2 regions of the Streptomyces sp. NPDC054961 genome follow, and region 1 is predicted to be linked to the other one. Evidence: riboswitches for the same ligand, from Rfam matches in the RefSeq annotation. Region 1 holds a riboswitch; the other holds the start of a gene.
The links. A riboswitch is a leader RNA that binds a small molecule or an ion and turns the genes downstream of it on or off. The one in region 1 is predicted to bind S-adenosylmethionine.
Positions count from the first base shown of each region.

Region 2: linked by a shared signal. The riboswitch ahead of thrC (threonine synthase) and the one ahead of ACWF9Z_RS09080 (aminotransferase class V-fold PLP-dependent enzyme) in region 1 are both predicted to bind S-adenosylmethionine.

Region 1 covers NZ_JBSGWY010000006.1:178,783-182,154, forward strand. The annotation lists gene qcrB (cytochrome bc1 complex cytochrome b subunit) at 1-195, shown strand, start outside; gene trpD (anthranilate phosphoribosyltransferase) at 389-1,453, shown strand; SAM riboswitch class IV at 1,571-1,687, shown strand; gene ACWF9Z_RS09080 (aminotransferase class V-fold PLP-dependent enzyme) at 1,910-3,355, shown strand; gene ACWF9Z_RS09085 (ferredoxin) at 3,369-3,372, shown strand, end outside.
Region 2 covers NZ_JBSGWY010000002.1:296,623-299,994, forward strand. The annotation lists gene thrC (threonine synthase) at 1-1,150, opposite strand, end outside; SAM riboswitch class I at 1,144-1,301, opposite strand; gene ACWF9Z_RS03550 (glucosyl-3-phosphoglycerate synthase) at 1,499-2,476, shown strand; gene ACWF9Z_RS03555 (alpha,alpha-trehalose-phosphate synthase (UDP-forming)) at 2,607-3,372, shown strand, end outside.

The DNA of each region.
Region 1 (3,372 bases):
CTGACCTCGTACGAGCAGTACGAGCCGGCCGAGATCGGCCCGCTGGTCGACGAGAACGGCGTCGAGCGCAAGGTCGGCCGCATCGAGAAGCTCCGCGTGAAGCTCAACAAGGGCTACTACGGGGAGAACAACCAGATTCCGAAGCCCACGGTGGAGGAGTACAAGGAGATCCAGAGCGGCCACGGCCACCACTGATCCCCTGCGTCACAGTCTGATCGTCTGATCGTTCGAGGGACTGATTTCGGTCAGTCCTGGTGTCGCCACAGCGGGAGCCCCGTCCAGCGTCTGGACGGGGCTCTTTGCCGTCTCCGGGGCTGGATAGGCTGAAGCCCTTCCCATTCGACGTGGGCCCCGGCATCGGACGGCCGACCAGCAGCAGGAGCGGACCATGAACGTTGTGACCCCGGCAGGCGGCGACAGCGTGGCGGCCCGTGGCTGGCCGGGCGTCCTCGACGCCCTGCTGACCGGCCGGGACCTCAGCGCCGACGACACGGCCTGGGCGATGGACCGGATCATGCGCGGAGAGGCCACCGACGCCCAGATCGCCGGCTTCGCGGTCGCGCTGCGGGCCAAGGGCGAGACCATCGCGGAGATCAACGGTCTGGTGCGGGCCATGTACGACCACGCCAACCTGATCGAGGTGCCGGGCCGGACGGTGGACATCGTCGGCACGGGCGGCGACGGGGCCAAGACGGTGAACATCTCCACGATGTCGGCGCTCGTGGTGGCCGGCACGGGTGCGAAGGTGGTCAAGCACGGCAACCGGGCCGCGTCCTCCGCGAGCGGGTCCTCGGACGTCCTGGAGCAGCTCGGCGTCAACCTCAACCTCACCCCCGAGCGGGTCGTGCGGGTCGCGGAGGAGGCCGGCATCACCTTCTGCTTCGCCGTGAAGTTCCACCCGGCGCTGCGGCACGTGGCGGCCGCGCGCAAGGAACTGGGCATCCGCACCACCTTCAACTTCCTCGGCCCGCTGACCAATCCGGCCCGGGTGCGGGCCCAGGCCACCGGTGTCGCCGATGCCCGGGTGGCCCCGATCGTGGCGGGCGTACTCGCCGAGCGGGGTTCGTCCGCGCTGGTGTTCCGCGGTGACGACGGTCTGGACGAGCTGACCACGACCGCCACCTCGCGGGTGTGGTGGGTGCGCGACGGGAAGGTCTCCGAGCAGTCCTTCGACCCGCGCGACGTGGGCATCTCCCTGGTGGACGTGTCCGCCCTGGGCGGCGGGGACCCCGCGTTCAACGCGGACGTGGCCCGCCGCCTGCTGGCCGGGGAGACGGGCCCGGTCCGCGACGCCGTCCTGCTGAACTCGGCCGCGGCCCTGGTGGCGCTGGACCCGGGTACGGGCACGTTGGAGGAGCAGCTCGCGGCCGGCATCGCCCGTGCGGCGGAGTCGGTCGACTCGGGTGCGGCGCGGGCGGCGCTGGAGCGCTGGGTGGCGGCGAGCAACGCGTAGCCCGCCGGGCGGCCTCCGGAGCGCCCGATTCCGACTGATCGTTTCGCGCCACGGCCCCGGTCCGCCATTCGGACCGGGGTCTTGCGCCGGGGGGATCATGTGGCAGGATGCTGAACAGGTCACGAGTGACAGCGTTTAGGCCCCGGCTTGCTGTCCGGCAACCCTCCTTCCGTGGCGGGGTGCCCCGGGTGATGACCAGGTCGTAGGCAGCAAGGCCTACGGCAAGCGCGGATCCCTCGACACCAGGGGTCCTGGTCTCTCGAGGAGCGTTTCCGTGAGCAAGCGAATGCGATAGGGCGACTCAGCCCCTCTTCCACCCTCGGACCAAGGGTCACTTCCGTGTACCCGGAGCGGTCCGAGGACTTCCCGTACCCCGGTCCCCGGCCGCCGAGCCGAGTCGTACCCGCGTACGGGCACACCGAAGCCATTCAGACCTGCCTGCCGGGAGATTCCGCCATGTCCGCTGCCCTGAACTCCGCCGCCACCGCTGCCGCCGCCACCGCTGCCGCCACCGCTGCCACCACCACCGCTGCCGCCACCACCGCTGCGGCCGAGGCCGCCGTCGGCCCCGCCCGTGCCGAGCCGCTGGCGGTCCTCGGCCGTGACGTGACCGTCCCCCTCGTCACCGGCGGCGAGGTCACCTACGCCGCCCTCGACTACGCGGCCAGCACCCCCGCCCTGCAGCGCGTCTGGGACGACGTGGCCGCGTACGCCCCGTACTACGGCAGCGTGCACCGCGGCGCCGGCTACCTCTCGCAGCTCTCCACCGACCTGTTCGAGCAGAGCCGGGTCACGGTCGCCGAGTTCCTCGACTGCCGCCCCGGCGACCAGGTGGTCTTCACCCGGTCCACCACCGACTCCCTCAACCTGCTCGCCGCCGTGCTCCCGGCCGACTGCCAGGTCTTCGTCTTCGAGACCGAGCACCACGCCTCGCTGCTGCCCTGGACGAACGCGCGGGTCACCTACCTCAACGCCCCGCGCACCCCGGACGAGGCCGTCGCCACCCTGGAGCGGGCGCTCGCCGGCCGCGACCCCTACGGCCCCGCCCTCGTGTGCGTCACCGGCGCGTCCAACGTCACCGGCGAGCTGTGGCCGGTGAGGGAACTCGCCGCCGCCGCCCACGCGCACGGCGCGCGCATCGTCCTGGACGCCGCCCAGCTGGCCCCGCACCACCCCGTCTCCGTGCGGGAGCTCGACGTGGACTGGGTGGCCTTCTCCGGTCACAAGCTCTACGCGCCCTTCGGCTCGGGCGTGCTCGCCGGCCGCGCGGACTGGCTGCAGGAGGCGGAGCCGTACCTCGCCGGCGGCGGCGCCTCGCGCAAGGTGGCCCGCCGCGAGGACGGCGGCGTGGACGTCGAGTGGCACACCACGGCCGCGCGCCACGAGGCCGGCTCCCCGAACGTCATCGGCGTGTACTCCATCGCCTCCGCCTGCAAGGCGCTGAACGAGGCCGGCTTCGAGAACCTGGTGGCCCGCGAACGGCAGCTCATCGCCAGGGTCCGCGAGGGCCTCGCCGAGGTCCCCGCGGTCCGCGTCCTGTCCCTCTTCGGCGACGACGCCCCCCGCGTGGGCGTCATCTCCTTCGTGGTGGACGGCTGGAACAGCTCCCACTTCGCGGCCGCGCTCTCCGCCGAGTACGGCATCGGCGTCCGCGACGGCCTGTTCTGCGCCCACCCGCTGGTGCGCACCCTGCTCGGCAGCGAGCCGCAGGCCCAGGGCGAGTGCGGGGCCCCGGAAACGGCGCCGGGGGAGCGCTCGCTGAACGCGATCCGCGTCAGCTTCGGCGCCGGCACCCCCGACGAGCACGTCGAGCGGTTCGTCCGCGCAGTCAAGGAGCTCGTCGCGGACGGCGCGAAGTGGCAGTACCGCACCGAAGAGGGCCGTTGCGTCCCGGCCGTCTGACACCCTGCCGGTCATGA
Region 2 (3,372 bases), on a different contig from region 1:
TCACGCCGCCCGCGGTCTCGGCGAAGATGCCCTCGGTCTGCGCGAGGATCTTGATGGCCTCGACGACCTGCTCGTCGTTGACGTCCTCGACGAAACCTCCGGTGCGGCGCGCGATGTCCAGGACGTACGGGCCGTCCGCCGGGTTGCCGATGGCCAGCGACTTGGCGATGGTGTTCGGCTTCTGCGGGCGGACCACCTCGTGACCGGCCTTGAAGGCCGTCGAGACGGGCGAGCAGCCCTCGGCCTGGGCACCGAAGATCTTGTACGGCTTGTCCTCGACGAGGCCGAGCTTGATCAGCTCCTGCAGCCCCTTGTCGATCTTCGTGAGCTGCGAGCCGGACGCGATCGGGATGACGATCTGGTCGGGGAGCCGCCAGCCGAGCTGCTCGCAGATCTCGTAGGCCAGGGTCTTGGAGCCCTCGCCGTAGTACGGGCGCAGGTTGACGTTGACGAAGCCCCAGCCCTCGCCCAGCGGGTCGCCGATGAGCTCCGAGCAGAAGCGGTTGACGTCGTCGTAGTTGCCCTCGATGCCGACCAGTTCGCCACCGTAGACACCGGCCATGACGACCTTGCCCTGCTCCAGGTCGTGCGGGATGAAGACGCAGGAGCGGAAACCGGCGCGGGCGGCCGCGGCGCCGACGGCGCCGGCCAGGTTGCCGGTGGAGGAGCAGGAGAGCGTGGTGAAGCCGAACGCGCGGGCGGCCTCGACGGCGATGGCCACGACGCGGTCCTTGAAGGAGTGCGTCGGGTTGCCGGAGTCGTCCTTGACGTAGAGCTCGCCGGTGACGCCCAGCTCCTTGGCCAGGTTCCGCGCGTCCACGAGCTTGGTGAAGCCCGGGTTCAGGCTCGGCTTGGAGGCCACGTCCGCCGGGACGGGCAGCAGCGGGGCGTAGCGCCAGATGTTGTTCGGGCCGGCCTCGATCGCGGCGCGCAGCGCCTCGGGATCACCGAGGGGCAGGTCGTACGCGACTTCCAGCGGGCCGAAGCACTCGGCGCAGGCGAAGATCGGGCCGAGCGCGAAGCGGGTGCCGCACTCGCGACAGGAAAGGCCGTTGGCGGGACCGAGATCGACGGTGGCGCCGGGAGCGGAGGTTCCAGCAGAGGTTTCGGCAGTCTGTGCAGCCATGATGGCGAGGCCCTTTCTCCTCATCTTCCCCATGACGAACGTCGCCATGAGACGGAATTGGCACCTTCCCTAGCCGGGGACCTCGACCGATCTGCCGCGTAGGCGATCGCGAGAACCGACTGGAGGGTTGCCGGGGCTTCAACGGGCCGTGTCCCTCTGCCCCTCTGGATGAGCGGTATGGCACCAGGCGACACGCTCTGCGGCGCGCCTGGGCGTTTGTGCGCGAGGCCCCCCGGCATGCGGTGGGCCTTCGCGTTGTTCAAGACTGTAACCGAAGGCCCGGATGGTTGAGACAGCCGTCCGAACCGCGAGATGGATCACAATCCGGCGGAAAACGCCGGTGCTCCACCGACCGACAGAGGAGTCCCGAAGGTGCTGGAAGAGGTGGAGCGCTGGCTTGCCGCCCGCTCCTGGTCCGCCGCCGACCGACCGCTCGACCAGCTGCTTTCCGCCAAACGGGCAGCCGGCACGACGGTCAGCGTGGTGCTGCCCGCGCTCGACGAGGAGGCCACGGTCGGGGCCATCGTCGAGGTGATCCGGCGCGATCTGATGGACGGGGAGGGCACGCCGCTGGTCGACGAGCTGGTCGTGATCGACTCGGGCTCCACCGATCGTACGGCCGAGGTCGCCGCCAAGGCCGGAGCCCGGGTGGTGCACCGTGACGAGATCCTGCCGCGGGTGCCGGCCCTGCCCGGGAAGGGCGAGGTGCTGTGGCGCTCGCTGCTGGTCACCAGCGGGGACATCGTCTGCTTCGTGGACGCCGACCTGCGGGACTTCTCGGCCACCTTCGTGTCCGGGATCGTGGGCCCGCTGCTGACCGACCCGGAGGTCCGCTTCGTCAAGGCCATGTACGACCGCCCACTGGGCCCGGAGTTCGGCGGACTCGCGGCGGCCGGGACCCACGGACAGGGCGGCCGGGTCACCGAGCTGGTCGCCCGCCCCCTGCTCAACCTGCACTGGCCCCAGCTGGCGGGCTTCGTCCAGCCGCTGGGCGGCGAGTACGCCGTGCGCCGCGACCTGCTGGAACGGCTGCCGTTCCCCGTCGGGTACGGCGTCGAGCTGGGCCTGCTGGTGGACGCCCTGCACACGGTCGGCCTGGACGCCCTGGGCCAGGTGGACGTGGGCGTACGGCTCCACCGCCACCAGGACGGCCAGGCGCTGGGGCGGATGGCCGCGGCGATCTACCGGACGGCGCTGCTGCGGCTCTCGCGCGGGCACCTCGTACGGCCGGAGCTCACGCAGTTCGAGCGCGGACCGGACGGCTTCGTCCCGCACACCTACGCCGTGGACACCGAGGAGCGGCCGCCGATGCGGGACATGGAGGAGTACGCGCGGCGTCGCGTGGCATGACCGGGTCCCCGGGGGTCCCGGCGTCCGCACCGGCGCCCGGGGCCGCCCCGGCGGCGTGGTCTTCGTCTCGGTACGCCGGACGCGCGGGCACGGACGTTTGATCGCGCACGGGTCGGGCTAGGTTCGCCGCATGGCTTCCCAGGTTCTCGTCGCCGCGAATCGCGGCCCGCTCTCGTACGCCCTCGCCCCGGACGGCACGCTCGGTGCCCGCCGCGGCGGAGGCGGCCTCGTCTCCGGCCTCTCCACCGCCCTCGCGGAACAGCCGGACGCCCTGTGGATCTGCGCCGCGCTCTCGGACGCGGACCGGGAGGCGGTACGCCGGGGCGTGGCCGAGCCGGGCGTGCGGATGCTCGACATCGACCCGGCGGTGTACGACGACGCGTACAACGGCATCGCGAACTCGGTGCTGTGGTTCCTGCACCACCACCTGTACGACGTCCCGCGCGAGCCGGTCTTCGACGCCGGGTTCCGGCGGCGCTGGCAGTCGTACGTCACCTACAACGAGGCCTTCGCCCGGGCCCTGGCCGAGGAGGCCGCCGAGGGCGCGAAGGTCCTGATCCAGGACTACCACCTGGCGCTCGCCCCCGGACTGCTGCGCGAGCTCCGGCCGGACCTGAGGATCGGCCACTTCACGCACACCCCGTGGGCCTCGCCGGACTACCTGGGGCTGCTCCCCGCCGACATCCGCGAGCAGCTGCTGCGCGGCATGCTCGGCGCCGACCTGGTGGGCTTCCACACCGAGGCCTGGGCCCGGGAGTTCACCGCCTCGGCGGGGGCGGATGCGCCGGTCGCGGTGTTCCCGCTGGGCGTGGACGGGGACGAGCTGCGGGCGCTCGCGCACCGGCCCGAGGTCAACGACAAGCTGGCGGCGCTGCGGGCGGAGGTCGGCGGCCTGA